2 regions of the Viridibacillus sp. NPDC093762 genome follow, and region 1 is predicted to be linked to the other one. Evidence: riboswitches for the same ligand, from Rfam matches in the RefSeq annotation. Region 1 holds a riboswitch; the other holds the start of a gene.
The links. A riboswitch is a leader RNA that binds a small molecule or an ion and turns the genes downstream of it on or off. The one in region 1 is predicted to bind S-adenosylmethionine.
Positions count from the first base shown of each region.

Region 2: linked by a shared signal. The riboswitch ahead of ACQKM9_RS07035 (methionine ABC transporter ATP-binding protein) and the one ahead of ACQKM9_RS04380 (cyclase family protein) in region 1 are both predicted to bind S-adenosylmethionine.

Region 1 covers NZ_JBNNUK010000002.1:110,554-118,863, reverse strand. Annotated here, with positions in the region: gene ACQKM9_RS04410 (putative hydro-lyase) at 1-317, opposite strand, end outside; gene ACQKM9_RS04405 (NRAMP family divalent metal transporter) at 339-1,559, opposite strand; gene ACQKM9_RS04400 (LamB/YcsF family protein) at 1,574-2,335, opposite strand; gene pxpB (5-oxoprolinase subunit PxpB) at 2,546-3,271, shown strand; gene ACQKM9_RS04390 (biotin-dependent carboxyltransferase family protein) at 3,268-4,263, shown strand; partial or broken gene ACQKM9_RS04385 (GNAT family N-acetyltransferase) at 4,394-4,835, opposite strand; gene ACQKM9_RS04380 (cyclase family protein) at 4,879-5,616, opposite strand; SAM riboswitch class I at 5,693-5,788, opposite strand; partial or broken gene ACQKM9_RS04375 (VOC family protein) at 5,930-6,034, opposite strand; gene ACQKM9_RS04370 (putative bifunctional diguanylate cyclase/phosphodiesterase) at 6,134-7,858, opposite strand.
Region 2 covers NZ_JBNNUK010000004.1:5,154-13,463, reverse strand. Annotated here, with positions in the region: gene ACQKM9_RS07055 (YczE/YyaS/YitT family protein) at 69-710, shown strand; gene ACQKM9_RS07050 (glycine C-acetyltransferase) at 1,056-2,255, shown strand; gene ACQKM9_RS07045 (pyridoxal phosphate-dependent aminotransferase) at 2,720-3,883, opposite strand; gene ACQKM9_RS07040 (carbon-nitrogen family hydrolase) at 4,065-4,853, shown strand; SAM riboswitch class I at 4,933-5,038, shown strand; gene ACQKM9_RS07035 (methionine ABC transporter ATP-binding protein) at 5,157-6,170, shown strand; gene ACQKM9_RS07030 (methionine ABC transporter permease) at 6,160-6,831, shown strand; gene ACQKM9_RS07025 (MetQ/NlpA family ABC transporter substrate-binding protein) at 6,848-7,666, shown strand; gene ACQKM9_RS07020 (hypothetical protein) at 8,137-8,310, shown strand.

The sequences.
Region 1 (8,310 bases):
TAATCTGTAACATCGGTTACTTCTTCAGTGAAAACACCATCACGATATATTCGATATCTCGGTATATCTTTGCGAATATCTGCACCAGCAGCAATAGAGTTAGGTGTATATGACCCAATATCGGTCACATCCACTAATGGACAAGATTTTGGATTGCGTTGACAGAACAATAAGAAATCATACGCATATTCTTTCTTTAAAATAACCAAGTTTGCTTGTGTATAGCCTTTAGCCATTCCCGCTGTTGGTCCAGTCAATTCACCATTACGAATTAATTCTCGAATAGCAGTTGGGGCCATTGTATCAAATTGTGTCATCATAATTCCCCACTTTCTTAACTAGCTAAATAGTTTAGGTAATTCGATAATAAGTGTACGAACGCTAAGTACAGCCATAACTACTACAACAAAAATACCTGGAATCGTTAACCACATCGGATGTTTATAATTACCAACAATCTCTTTTTTATATGCTGCGATTAATAACGTTCCAAGTGCTAGAGGTAAAATTATTGCATTGATTGCCCCTACTAAAACAAGAATTTTAACAGGTTTACCAACGAATGCAAATGTGATAGTTGATACAACGATAAAGACAATAATTACCCAGTTATGATATTTATCAATCATTGGGTGGAAAGAACGAATAAATGATACTGATGTATATGCAGCACCTACTACAGAAGTAATCGCAGCAGCCCACATAATAACACCAAACATACGATAACCGATTTCACCTGCAGCTAATTTAAATACAGAAGCAGGTGGGTTAGCAGGGTCAATTGTCAAACCTTGATGTACTACACCTAATACCGCTAAGAATAGTGCTACACGCATAATACCAGTAGCAGCAATTCCTGTTACAGAACTTTTCGTTACATCAGGTAAAGATTCTACCCCTTTAACTCCTGCATCTAGTAAGCGGTGACCACCGGCGAAAACAATATATCCACCAACTGTTCCCCCAACTAAAGTTACGATTGAAAGAATATCAATTTTTTCTGGTGTAAATGTATTAGCTAATGCATCACCAACTGGTGGTGATGTTGTAAAAGCAACATACATCATTAGTAAAATCATGATAAAGCCAGCTGCTTGTGCAACCTTATCCATCGCTTTACCTGCTTCTTTTACAAGGAAAATGAAAATTGCAAAAACTGCACTAATAACTGCGCCCATAATCGGATCCAAGCCGAGCATAGCATTTAAACCTAGACCAGCTCCTGCAACGTTCCCGATATTAAACGCTAGTCCACCAATAACAATCATGATGGCTAATACAAGACCTAAACCAGGAAGTACTTTGTTGGCAATTTCTTGACCACGCATACCTGATACTGCGATGATACGCCATACATTTATTTGAGCGAAGACATCTAAAATAAGTGAAACTAAAATAACAAAGGCAAAACTAGCCCCTAATTGTTGTGTAAAGACCGTCGTTTGTGTTAAAAATCCTGGTCCAATCGATGATGTTGCCATAAGGAAGGCAGCTCCTAATAAGACGCTACGCCCTACTTTCTTTCTGTCTTGCCCTTGATTTAAGCTAACTTTTGTCATATGAAAACCCCTTTTTATACGTGAAATGCTTGAACGTTGATGTTATTTTTCTCCAATGTGTTTCGAATATATTTTGCAAATGCAAGAGCATGTACTCCATCCCCATGGATACAAACAGTGTCTGCTCGCAATAATACTTTCGTTTGTTGTTGAGACTCAATATAACCTTCTTTGACCATTGTTACGACTTGATTTACAGACTGTTCCTCGTCTGTTACTAAAGCATTGGATTGTGTACGTGAAGTAAGTGAACCATCCGCTTGATATGTACGGTCAGAAAATACTTCATGAGCTGTTTGAAGACCAAGTTTTTCTCCTGCCTTCGTTAACTCACTTCCAGCTAATCCGAATAATACTAGCTCAGGTGAGACATCATAGACAGCTTGGGCAATAGCCTTAGATAATGCCTGATCTTTAGCAGCCATATTATATAATGCTCCGTGAGGTTTTACGTGCTGCATTTTCTCTCCACATGTAGATAAAAACCCTTGTAGTGCACCAATTTGATATACGACCATGTCATAGCCTTCTTGAGGAGTAATTTGCATTGGGCGTCGTCCAAATCCATTTAAATCAGGCAAACCAGGATGGGCACCAATTTTGACACCTTTAGCAATAGCCATTTTAACTGTTTCCCTCATCACTGTTGGGTCACCTGCATGGAAACCACATGCTACATTAGCTGAAGTAATATAATTTAAAATTTCTTCTTGTTCCCCTAGTTTGTAATGACCAAAACTTTCTCCTAAATCGCAATTCAAGTCTACATGAAACATTTTCTCAGCCCCTTACTAATTCAAAGTGGATTTAATGTCAGTTTTTCTGACACAAAACTTATATTATCACTAAATCATTATTCTGAAAACATTTATTTTTGAACTTTCTCACTATAATGAATTATCAATTGTAAATAACTTACTTGTCATTTACCATTATTTATCTATATGATTATATTGTTTAAAATGCAAAATGAGGGGTTGTACATTATGGGAGAAGAATTTAAACATGTTAAATTTAAACCTTTGGGTGATTCAGCAGTAATGGTTCAGATTGGAAATACAATCGATCCGTCAAACTGTACAATTTTACAAAATTTAGCTTCATTGCTTGAAGAACAGCCATTTGAAGGGTTTATAGAAGCCGTTCCAGCATATACAAATATTACAATCTACTACAATCCTTATACTATTTTTAAGGTTAATGGAAAGGTAACATCATATAGCTTTGTATGTCAGTATGTGCAACAACTGATTACCCAAATGACAACAGTTAAACAACACACGCAAAGAGTGGTTGAAATACCCGTTGTTTATGGTGGTGAATATGGACCAGACTTAGAATATGTGGCCGAAATTAATGGATTAACGACTGATGAAGTCATTCAATTACATAGTGCGAATGAGTGTCTTGTTTATATGCTTGGTTTTGCACCTGGTTTCGCTTTTATGGGAGGCATGAATGAAGCTATAGCAACACCTCGAAAAGAAACACCTAGACTTGCCATACCTGCACTTTCGGTTGGGATTGCAGGCAAACAAACAGGAATTTACCCATTTGAAACACCTGGTGGCTGGCAAATCATTGGTCGTACGCCACTCGATTTATTTTTACCAAATGAAACGCCACCTTCCCTGTTGCAAGCAGGTGATTGTATTCGCTTTAAACCAATATCCGTAAAAGAATACAAACAATTGAAGGAGACGAGATCATGACAGTTACAGTCATTAAACCAGGTTTATTAACTACCATTCAAGATCTAGGAAGATTCGGGTCACAAAAATATGGAGTCATCGTTAGTGGTGCAATGGATGCTTATTCATTAAGAATTGCGAATATTCTTGTAGGGAACTTAGAAAGTGAAGCCGTACTTGAGGTTTCATTATTTGGGACTGTATTACAATTTAATGATGACCACCTTATTGCACTTACAGGTGGAGATCTAACAGCAACGATTAATAATGAACTCGTACCACTTTGGCGTCCATTTATTGTGAAAAAAGGAGACGTATTAAAGTTTAAAAAAGCCCATACAGGTTGTCGTGCTTATGTAAGCTTTGCTGGCGGTATACAAGTTCCTACTGTAATGAATAGTAAAAGTACTTATTTAAAGGCGGGAATGGGCGGATTTGAAGGTAGAGCATTACAAAAACAGGATGAAGTAAATATCGGACCTTATACTAAAAAAAATAAAGAAATACATCAATATGCAATACAACTAATAGGTCCTGCTTCGTGGTCTGTAAATCACAACGAATTAATCTCATTAAATCAACAGCAAACAATTCGTGTGATACCTGGTACAGAGTGGGATTGTTTTACCACTGAAAGTCAGCATTGTTTAACAAACAACCCTTACACACTTTCTACAGAGGCTGATCGAATGGGGTACCGCTTTGAAGGACCAACGTTATCATTGACAGAGAAATTCGAATTGTTATCAGAGGCTGTGACGTTTGGAACAGTTCAAATCCCACCAAATGGTAAACCGATCATTTTAATGGCCGATCGCCAAACAACTGGGGGTTATCCGAAAATGGTTCAAGTCATCACAGCTGATCTAGCTAGTCTTGCACAGTTACAAACAGGTGCTAAAATCCGATTCGAGCTCGTAACATTAGAAGAAGCTCAACAAGCATTAATAGCGAAAGAACAAAAAATTAAAACCATTGCTACTGCTATTCGCTGTTCTGCAAAGCTTTCTTAACATGTAAGAAGTATTGTCCAACTAAAATATAGTAGAACAAACAGAAAGAGCATGTTTTGAATAATCTACATTTCAAAACATGCTCTTATCGTTTTATATATTTTTGTAAATAAAATAATAATTAATATACTTATAACTCTAATTTCATAAAAGCGCTATTCGGATCGTCAATGTAATTAGAAAATGGCTTACAATATTGAAAACCATTTTTCTAATTCAGCTAGCAGGTACAAAAGCCACCATTGAACCTGTTTCTAAACTTAGACGCTTATAACCGCGGTACATTGCCTCTTCAATGATATGATCAAGGATACGCCTTTCCGTAAATATTATGAAGAAGTACGCATGGATTTTATTTCACCATGGTGTGCATCCAATTCTATTAGTGCTCCGCAACCTTCTAATGTACCTGCTTCCCATGCACTCCAGAAAGTAATCTCTATTTTTATCAATTCCTCGATATTTAACGCATGTATACTTTCTGGTGGAGAATTTAGTGCCATACCTTGAAGATGCTCCTCCAAAAACACCTTAACTGCGTCACCTGATAAATCATCAATTCTAATAACCAAAGAGTTCACCTCTCAGTTCCTATTATTCATTTGCTATGAGTAATTAAGGTAGGATGGCAAATGAGCGAACTGGGAAACCTGAAGCCTTTTCAGGTTTAGGTACGATGTTAAAGATGACAGCCCCTTTTGCGGGTAGCTGGTCTAAATTTGTTAGCAACTCTACTTGATATGTATCTTGTTCCAATACATATAGTTCACCTAGTAATGCATTGTTTTGACGGTATAAAATGCTAGAGTCCGTATCAAATGTTTCATGTCCTACTGCTTTAATATGACGCTCTTCAAACAAGAATTTTAGTGCATCTACCGACCATCCTGGTGCATGCGGATTTCCCTCAGCATCAAAGTTATTAAATGCTTCTACATCAGGCCAACGTTTACTCCAATCTGTACGAAGTGCAACAAATGTACCTGCCTCAATTTCACCGTGTTCTACCTCAAAATTCAAAATATCTTCAACTGAAATCGTGAAATCATGATTCTCTGTTGCATCTTTTGAATGATCTATTACAACGAGCGGCAGTGCAAGCTCTTTTAACTCTAATTCTTCTAAATAACGAGCATCACGAACAAAGTGAATAGGTGCATCTAAATGTGTTCCATATTGTCCAGCAAACGAAAAATTCTGAGCAAAAAAGCCATCATCATGTGAAAATAGAGTTGTTTTTTCCAACCCTTTAAATGCGTTGAAACGTGGTGTTTCTACTCCAAAGGTATGTGTTAAATCGATCCATTTCTTTTCTTTTAACGTTTGTAGTGCATTGATTAATTCTGTTGACATATCCATCACCTCATCATTTTTTGAACAAAAAAACCTCTTCTTGATAAGAAGAGGTTGACGATACGTCCATGCACTCTTCTTATCTTCAAGCATACGCTTCTGGAATTAGCACGGTACATCGTCCGTTGCTGAGATTTCACAGGGCCAGTCCCTCCACCTCTCTGGATAAGAAAAAAGTTATTTTGTTGATTCTTAATTTACAACTTTAGAAATCTATTGTCAATAAAAAATTTAGAAAATTCTTTATAATGTATGATTTTAATAATTTATTATGATAGCTTTTCATTCTACAAAAATTGCGTAAGAGGCGATTCTAAGCTTTTTTGATACCAAATGCTATCCACCTACCATCAATATCTTCAATCACAAATTCTTTATTGTTGTAGTCTGTATTACTTAATGAGCGAACTATTTTCACACCTTAAAAATCCATTTTGAATAAAAATCATACAAAAAGGTCACCTCAGTGTATAGGGCGACCTTTTTGTATAGCTTTCTCAGTATATAAGGCATTTCCCTAGATTCTAGATAAATACAATTCATGTAATTTTGCGGAAAATTCATCTGTCGGTAATGGCTTACTAAAGTAATATCCTTGTGCAAAGTCACATAGGTTTTCACGGACGATATACAATTCATCTTCCGTCTCTACCCCTTCGGCAACCACTTGCATACTCAATGCATGCGCTAATTTGATAATAGCGGTCACCATTGCGACATTACTGAGCCCTGTTTTTAAACCATGGATGAACGATTGATCAATCTTCAATACATCAATTGGAAACTGCTTTAAGTAGCTGAGTGAGGAATAACCTGTTCCAAAGTCATCAATCGCGATGATTACTCCCAGAGCTTTTAGTTGATTAAACGTTGCAATCAATTCCTCTGTTTGATGCATTAAGCTCATTTCGGTAATTTCTAACTCTAAATTTTTAGCGGGTAAACCTGTATCCTGTAATACTGCACGTAAATTGTTCACAAAATTCCTTTCTTTCAAATGAATAGGCGAAATATTAACTGAAATACGAATATCCAACCCATATTCATCAAGCCACTTCTTCATTTGTTTACAAGCCCTTTTCAATGTCCATTCACCAATAGAACTAATCAATCCGCACTCTTCTGCAAAAGGGATAAACTTAGCTGGAGAGATAAAGCCGTAATCCTTATCATACCAACGAATTAAACCTTCCATTCCGATTAATTGATTGGTTTTTAAATCGATTTTCGGTTGATAATACAGTTCAATTTCATCTTGCTTTATAGCATGACGAAGTTTTGTTTCTAGCAGCAGGAATTGATTATGAGTACTATTCATCGTATTTTCATATTGTATGTAATTGCTAGCTCTATTCTTTTTTGCTTCAAGCAAGGCGACATTTGCACATTTTATTAAGTCCTCTGGTGTATTTGCATCAGCTAGACTTGAGCTTATGCCGATACTAATAGAAGAATAGAATTCAAACTGTTCAATCAAAAAACTATCTTCAAAATTGGCCATTATTTGATGTGCCTTCCAAATGGCATGTTCATTATTCTTCATGATGATGGCAAATTTATCACCACTATAGCGAAATAGTGACTTTTCATCTATTCCTAATCTTTTCAAGCGAGTCGCTACTTCGATTAGAAATAAATCACCTGTTAAATTACCTAATCCATCATTAATGCTTTTAAAACGGTCAATATCCATCATTAAGAGTGACAATGAAAAGCCTTCTTTTTGTGCGTTTTTGAACAGGTCTGCTAAACATATATTCAACATACGACGGTTATATAAACCCGTCAATTCGTCATGATAAGCAAAGATTTTTAGTTTTTTGATATTTTTTTGTTCTGTTACATCTGTCCGAATTGACACATATTGGTAAGGTTTTCCTTTATCATTCAAAAAAGGTATGATCGTTGTTTGCACCCAATATAAACTACCATCTTTTGCACGATTACAAATATCACCACGCCATATTTTCCCGCTACCAATTGTACGCCATAATTCTTTAACAAAAGCTTTAGGATGATGACCAGAGTTCAACAAACGGTGATCTTGCCCAATTAACTCATCTTTACTGTATTTTGAAATGGTACAAAAATGATTATTTACAAATGTAATGATACCTCTATTATCTGTTATAGCAACAATAATAGATTGGTCTAATGCATGCTGAATATCTATTAATTGTTGGACTGAATACGCATCATTAAGTTGGCTAAGATCCGTCGCTTGACTATAACCTTGATCCATATAACCTCACCCCTAATCAATTTCGGCATTATTCGTGCAATTTCTCTCATGTACCTATTTTATCACAACCAATATAAGGCTATTATTCAAATAAAAACAAAAGGTAAAAAGACCTAAATCGAAAAAAATATGAATTAATAAAAGCAAAAGTGAATGGTATCTATTATCAAATTTTTACACCTTTCATATAGTATTTATAGTAGTTGTGACATGTTTTTTCTACAATATATAGGTTTTTAGCTGTAAAATAATTCAAAAACAGCATTCGTAAAATGCAATAAGCTGAAAAATTCAGCTAGTTTGATTGTTTAGAATAGATAAATGAAAAAGAAATTTACTGAGTTACTATTATTCATGTGGTTTTTAAAATATTTTTAAAATCACTATCTCATTTAAGCTTAAATTATATAAAATTAAATTCACTAGGTAATAGTAACTATTAGTAATTCACC
Region 2 (8,310 bases), on a different contig from region 1:
CATTGAAAAGCCACTTTATGCTTCTTGCGTAGAGGGCTTTTCATTTTTCTGTAGAAAGAAGGATTCTTGTGAATAAAATAAATAGTTGGCGCTGGGGATTTTTTATGATGGGACTTATCGTCATTGCACTCGGTGTTTCGTTAACAATTAAAGGACAAACCTTCGGGGTGGGTTCATGGGATGTACTGCATATAGGTCTATTCAAAAACTTCGGTTTTTCCATTGGTAGTTGGTCAATCATTACTGGGCTTATTATTATTGGTATTACAGCAATTGGCACTCGTCAATTTCCGAAGATAGGAACTTTTATCAATATGCTAAGTATCGGTATATTCATCGATTTCTTCAATTGGTTATTACCTGATGTTGATCATTTAGCCCTACAATTTTTTAGCTTCATTATCGGTATAATTTTAATAGGTTTAGGTGGCGGAATGTACATTTCAGCCAATCTTGGAGCTGGTCCTCGTGATAGTTTGATGCTTTTAGCTGTAGACAAGTTGGGATTAAGTATTATTAAAGCCCGTACAATTATGGAAATAGCTGTTGCTGTAGCAGGGTGGTTACTTGGTGGTCCTGTTGGTCTTGGTACTGTTCTTATGGCATTTGGTCTTGGCCCAATTGTTCAATTTTCGCTTGCGTATAGCCGTAAATTATTGTTGAAATGTATCGGTGAAGAACAAGTAACATTTTCAGAGTTAACGAAATAAGTAAAAAGTGAGTAGACTATTGTCTACTCACTTTTTTAGTACTCTAGAATAAGATGGATGAGTTATAACGAGGGAATTTTAATGGAAATCTATTTTTATAAAAACGCGACTGATGTGTGGAGAAGAAGTTATGATTGATGATATTACTTAATAGATCACTATTTTCGCCAAGATAATCTAGAAAATTAAGTATTCTAATTTTTCTGAGTGTACAACTGTTCTTCTTGTAAGGACAGTGTATGTAGTAATTTCAATGAATTTCATCTTATTGTTTGTGATGGTACTTTTCAGATGTACAAATAATGGTGAAAGTATGCTACAATATTTTTATCCAAAATTGAAAGGATGATTTTCTTGTCAAACGTACTGAACACATTCGTAGACGACAACTTGCAACAACTGCGCGACCAGGGCTTATACAACGAAATAGATCCAGTAGAAGGCCCGAACGGTTCAGTTATTCAAGTGCGTGGCAAAAATTTGGTCAACCTATCTTCAAATAACTACCTGGGCTTAGCAACAAATGATAAATTAAAGAAAATTGCTCAAGAAGCAATCGGAAAATATGGCGTAGGTGCTGGCGCAGTCCGCACGATCAATGGGACACTCGATCTTCACGTTAAATTAGAAGAGAAACTAGCAGAATTTAAAGGTACTGAAGCAGCCATTTCATATCAATCAGGATTCAACTGTAATATGGCAGCTATTTCTGCTGTTATGGATAAAAATGATGCAATCCTATCTGATCAATTAAATCATGCATCTATCATCGATGGTTGTCGCTTATCTAAAGCGAAAATTATTGCTTTTAATCACTCTGATATGGATGATTTACGTACTAAAGCAAAAGCAGCAACTGAATCAGGCTTATACAATAAAGTAATGGTCATCACTGACGGTGTGTTTTCAATGGATGGAGACATCGCAAAACTTCCTGAAATCGTAGAAATTGCGAAAGAATTTGATCTAATTACATATGTGGATGATGCTCATGGATCAGGTGTAACAGGTAAAGGGAAAGGTACTGTGAAGCATTTCGGTTTAGAAAAAGAAATCGACTTCCAAATTGGTACACTATCTAAAGCGATTGGTGTAGTAGGTGGTTACGTAGCTGGTAAGAAGAATTTAATCGATTGGTTAAAAGTACGTTCTCGTCCATTTTTATTCTCAACAGCTTTACCACCAGGTGATGTTGCTGCAATCACTGCAGCTGTTCAAATGTTAATTGATTCAACAGAACTTTGCGATCAACTGTGGGAAAATGGCGATTATTTAAAAGCGGGTCTGAAAAAACTTGGATTTAACATCGGTGCATCTGAAACTCCGATTACACCGTGTATCATCGGTGACGAAAAACTAACTCAAGCCTTTTCTGCTCGTCTTTTTGAAGAAGGCGTCTACGCTAAATCGATTGTCTTCCCAACTGTACCTAAAGGCACTGGGCGCGTACGTAACATGCCAATTGCCGCACATACAAAAGAAATGCTAGACGAAGCTTTAGCGACTTATGAAAAAGTAGGTAAAGAGCTAGGCGTAATTTCATAATATTAAAATGCTCAGCGCTATGTGCTGGGCATTTTTATTAGGTGATTTTTTTGTTAATTCTATAAAGTGTATCTTTTCCACAGACAAATATAGAATACTTTTATTAAGAGAAGTAATTTTTTCTTTTATACTGAAATTGTGGGCCATGTGAAACAAAGATAAGAAGCGATTTAGAATAAATTAAAGCTGTAGTTAAGGTAATTGAATGGTTAGAGTTTGGAGAATTTAATATTACTATTTAAGACGGATTGTACAGATAAATCGTCTAAAAAAGCAGAGATTTCCTTGAATGAAAGCGAAATAAGCACCTATGTTAGCTAATAACAAAATAAGAGGCCGCATAATCAGAGTCAAAGAGTAAGTATTCTTTGATTGTGATTATGTGGCTGTTTTATTGCTATTTTTAAACTTATGCCATTGGTAATCCAACTTATGGAATGAGTTGGATTTTCAATGTATATACATTAAAATAAATTTAGTTTGGAAATACGCGTTATTGCTTCATGAAGCCTGTCCTCATCAACAAGCAAGCCAACACGTACATACCCTTCTCCGTATTCACCAAAACCATTACCCGCAGCAACTGCTACATCAGCCTGTTCTAGCAATAAATCAGCAAATACTTTACTTGTATAACCTTCTGGTACAGGAAGCCATGCAAAGAATGATCCTTTTGGTGCTGTCACAGCCCAGCCAATACGATCGCAAGCGGTTTTTAATGCGTTCCGGCGGCTTTCATACATATCCACTAACTCAGTTACACATTCTTGTGAACTAGTAAGTGCTGCAATACCAGCCTCTTGTACAGCAGGGAAAAGGCTGACAAATAAATGGTCTTGTACTAAATTTAATGCTTCAATTAGCTTTGTGTTACCAACTGCAAAGCCGACCCGCCAACCGGCCATATTATACGTTTTCGATAAAGTATACAACTCAACCCCGACATCTTTAGCACCTTTAGCTTGTAAAAAGCTCACTGGTTTTTTACCATCAAATCCAATTGCTCCATATGCAAAGTCATGCATTACTGCAATATCGTGATCTTTCGCAAACTGCACAGTTTTATCGAAAAATGATAAATTAGCAACAGCACCAGTTGGGTTATTTGGATAATTTAAATACATTAATTTCGCACGAGCTTTTACCTCATCTGACACAGTTGTGTAATCAGGTAGGAAGTCGTTTTCCGCTAGTAATGGAAGTGTATCGAACTTGACATCTGCTAGTGCTACGCCTGACCAATAGTCCGGATAACCAGGGTCTGGGAGTAGCATTGAATCACTAGGATTCATAATAGCTAAAGGTAATTCAACTACACCAATTTTTGTGCCAAAAAGTATGGCTACTTCCGTATTTGCATCGATTTCAACCCCGTATTCTCGTGCATAAAATTCTGCAATTGCTTCCTTGAATTCGGGCAAGCCGCGGAATGGAGAGTATTTATGAGTTTGCGGATTAATAACAGCTTCCTGCATAGCTTTTATAATATGAGTAGGTGTTGGTTGGTCTGGATTTCCTTGGCCTAAATTGATGACATCCCTACCTTCCGCGACTGCGGCACCTACTTTTTGTACTAAAGTTGCGAAAAACTGCTTCGGCAACTGTTGTAATCTCGTTGAAAATTCCATTTTCGAACAAACCCCCTTGAATTATTTTCTTTAATAACTTGTTATCCACAAAATCTTTCTTCTAAATACTCTATACACAACAACTACTTTGTGGATAAAATAGACGTATGTATAAAAATAGTCGCAATAATAAGAGAAATATTATAACCTTTTTAAGAAAATGTCTACAGGTGGTGGAGTTATGAAAATTGCATGTATACAATTAAATGTTGCCTTCGGGGACATCGAAAAAAATTTTATCAACGTTGAAAAGTTTATCAGGGAGGCTGCTGATAAGGGGGCGGAACTCGCAATTCTTCCGGAAATGTGGAATTCCAGCTATGCTCTAGAGAAATTAGAAGACCTGGCAGATCCGAACGGGGAACGTACAAAGAATTTCCTGCAACAGCTTTCAGAAGAATTGCAAATTCATATTGTTGGTGGCTCGGTATCAACAAAAAAAGATGGGGAATTCTACAATACGATGTACGTATATAACAATAAAGGGGAGCTTGTCAGCGAATATGACAAAGCGCATCTTTTCCGTCTAATGGACGAGCATTTGTATTTATCAGCTGGCGATAAGCAGAATAACTTTGAACTGGGTGATATTCCAGCGGCTGGTGTTATTTGCTACGATATTCGTTTTCCTGAGTGGTTACGTCTTCATGCATTGAACGGAGCGAAAGTAATTTTCGTTTCTGCACAGTGGCCAACACCACGTATTGATCATTGGAAAACGTTATTACAAGCACGAGCAATTGAAAGTCAGTGTTTTGTTATTGCAGTAAATCGAATTAGCCATAAAAAACAAAATTTTAACGGTCAATCGATGGTTATTGAACCTTGGGGTGAAGTGTTATGGACTGGTGGAGAAGATGAAGAAATGTCGATTATCGATGTCGATTTCTCTATAGTGGATGAAATTCGCCAACGAATCCCGGTATATGAGGATCGTCGCTCTGAATTATATAAAGATATTTTGGAATAGTACAAAGTTTCAAAAAAGTATTTGACATCTACATTTTTTCACAGTAATATTTAGTTCATAACTTACAAATGAATATTGAACTTTATCTAGAGAGACCGAGGGATAGGCCCTATGACGTCCGGCAACCCCCTGAAAAAGGGAAGGTGCCAATTCCTACAGAATGAGTACGTTCTGGAAGATAAATCGCCAATTTACACTTACGATGCTTCTTTCAGATAACCGAAAGAAGCATTTTTTAATACAGTGAATTCCAAGTATTTCTATAGAAGTTGCATAATTCAAACAGATTTGAGGGGATACAATATGCTTGAGATTCAGAATATTACAAAAGTATATAAAACCAAAAAGGGTTCGGTAACGGGCGTAGACAACGTATCGTTGACAATCGATAAAGGTGAAGTCTTCGGTATTGTTGGCTATTCTGGCGCAGGAAAAAGCTCGCTGCTACGTTGTATCAATTTATTGGAGCGACCAACAAGTGGCAGTATAGTCGTAAATGGTCAAGATTTAACAAAATTAAAAGGCGAACAACTTCGTAAAGCGCGTTTGAAAATCGGTATGATCTTCCAGCACTTTTACCTAATCAGTCAAAAAACGGTTGGCGAAAATATCGAATTTGCTTTAAAAGCAGCGGCTATACCACCGAAGCAGATTAAAGCTCGTGTAAAAGAATTGCTTGAAATGGTCGGTTTATCTGAGAAAATCGATGTTTACCCAGCGCAGTTAAGTGGTGGTCAAAAGCAACGTGTCGGTATTGCTCGTGCGCTTGCAAACAATCCATCCGTACTACTTTGTGATGAAGCAACATCAGCACTTGATCCAAAAACAACGATTTCCATTTTACGCTTATTAAAAAAGATTAATCGCGAGCTGAATATTACAATCATCCTTATCACGCATGAAATGGATGTTGTGAAAGAAATTTGTGATCGTATGGTTATTATGCAAGATGGAAGGGTCATTGAAGAAGGAGCGGTTTACGACGTTTTTGCAAATCCGGTTGAGCCATTAACACAAGAATTTATTAGCAGCGTTGTTTCATTTGAAATACCGCCAACGATTCTTAAAGGTGTGACAGGGGAAATTGTGAAAGTATTATTCAAAGGAGATGTAGCTGGTGAGGGCGTCATTTCAGATATGATTCAAAACTTTGAAATACGTGGTAATTTCTTGCATGGCACAATTGAATATATTCAAGAAAAACCGCTTGGCATTTTCTTAATGGAGCTACAAGGTCAACCGGATAATATAGGGAGAGCTATTTCTTATATGGAAGGACGCGGTGCGTTTGTGGAGGTGATTAACGATGCTATTTGATTTCGAACACTTTATTAGTATGCTTCCAGACATTTGGAAAGCATTTGGTGAAACGTTACTGATGATTGGTATTTCACTTAGCATTTCACTAATTATCGGTTTACCACTTGGAATTATACTGTTTGTTACAAGCAAAGGTTTATTTTTACATAATCGTTTCTTTAATGGAGTTTTAGGGTTTATCGTCAATCTAGTTCGTTCCGTTCCTTATATCATTCTATTAGTAGCGTTATTCCCGCTAACGAAAATACTGGTTGGAGATACAATTGGTCCCGTAGCGGCAAGTGTTTCGTTATCTGTAGCAGCTATTCCATTCTTTGCGAGACTTGTAGAAACGTCTATGCGTGAAGTTGATAAAGGTGTCATAGAAGCATCAATAGCTGTCGGTGCAACACCATGGATGATTATACGAGATGTGCTATTACCTGAAGCGAAATCGGGTATTATCCAAGGGGGGACAATGACGATTATTAGTTTAGTCGCATATTCCGCAATGGCTGGTATTGTCGGCGGTGGCGGAATTGGTGACTTAGCTATTCGTTTTGGTTATTACCGCTATGACAACACAATTATGATTGCGACAGTTGTCATATTAATTGTTATCGTCCAAATTATTCAACTTTCAGGCGATGCCATTTCAAAAGCAATTGATAAACGATAAAAGGGGAGAATTGAAAATGAAAAAGTTTTTACTAGCAGCGATATTATTCGTATTAGCTTCAGCTTTAGTTGCATGTGGTAACAAAGATGAAAGCAAACCAAAGGATTCAAAAGACATTAAAATTGGCGCAACTGCAGGACCATATAGTGACATGTTAAATAAAGCGATCATCCCGCAATTAGAGAAAAAAGGCTATAAAGTAAAAACGGTTGAATTTAGTGACTACGTACAACCAAACAAAGCATTAGATTCTGGTGATATTGATGCAAACCTTTTCCAACACTCAATTTATCTTGAAAACTTTAATGAACAGAACAAAATGAAGTTAACTGGTCTAATTAACGTACCAACAGCGCCAATGGGCTTCTTTGCAAAAGATTTTAAATCAATTGATGATATTAAAGACGGCGCAAAAGTAGCGATTGCTAACGATCCATCAAATGCTGCACGTACATTATTAGCGTTACAAGAACAGGGTCTTATCAAAATTGACCCTAACATCGAAGAACTAAAGGCATCTGAAAAAGACGTTGTTGAAAACCCTAAAAACTTAGTGTTCCAACCAATCGAAGCAGCGGGTCTGCCTCGTGCAATCGAAAGTGCTGACCTTGTTGGTGTCCCAGGAAACTTCGCGCTTGCAGCAGGACTTAAATTACAAGATGCACTATTCTTAGAAAACATGCCGGATAAATTCCGTAATGTTATTGCGGTTAAGGAAGAAAACAAAGATTCACAACTAGCGAAAGACATCTTAGAAATCGTTAAATCAGAAGAATTTGAAAAAATCATCGATGAAGAATTCAAAGGCTTCGGCAAACCTGACTGGATGAAGTAAATGCTGAAGTGGCCCGTCTAGACTAGACAAGCGCTGGAACCTTCGAATTGAAAACGTACTTTCAGTTTTCAACCGAGAAGGAGGAAGTGACCTCGAGAGTCTGGCCACTGAAGCTGGATATCTCGAGTAAATGCTGAAGTGGCCTGTCTAGACTCGACAAGCGCTGAAACCTTCGAATTGAAAACGTACTTTCAGTTTTCAACCGAGAAGGAGGAAGTGACCTCGAGAGTCTGGCCACTGAAGCTGGATATCTCGAGTAAATGCTGAAGTGGCCCGTCTAGACTCGACAAGCGCTGGAACCTTCGAATTGAAAACGTACTTTCAGTTTTCAACCGAGAAGGAGGAAGTGATCTCGAGAGTCTGGCCACTGAAGCTGGATATCTGAGTTCGATGGCATTTATCTTCAAGGACTACTACACACTTATCAATCTTGGATTAGATAGGGTAAAGAATGGTGTTAAAATGTATGTTTGGTAATTTTAACGATTGTTGATGAAGATATGGGAGGAACAAGGGGAACAAAAGGGAAACGATATAAATGGACTTTAAGTTTTGAGGCTCCAAGTACCGATCAACAATTATTTATATTTATTCCAAAAGTAGAAATAATTGGAGTTTATGAACGATTTTTTTTCAAAACATGA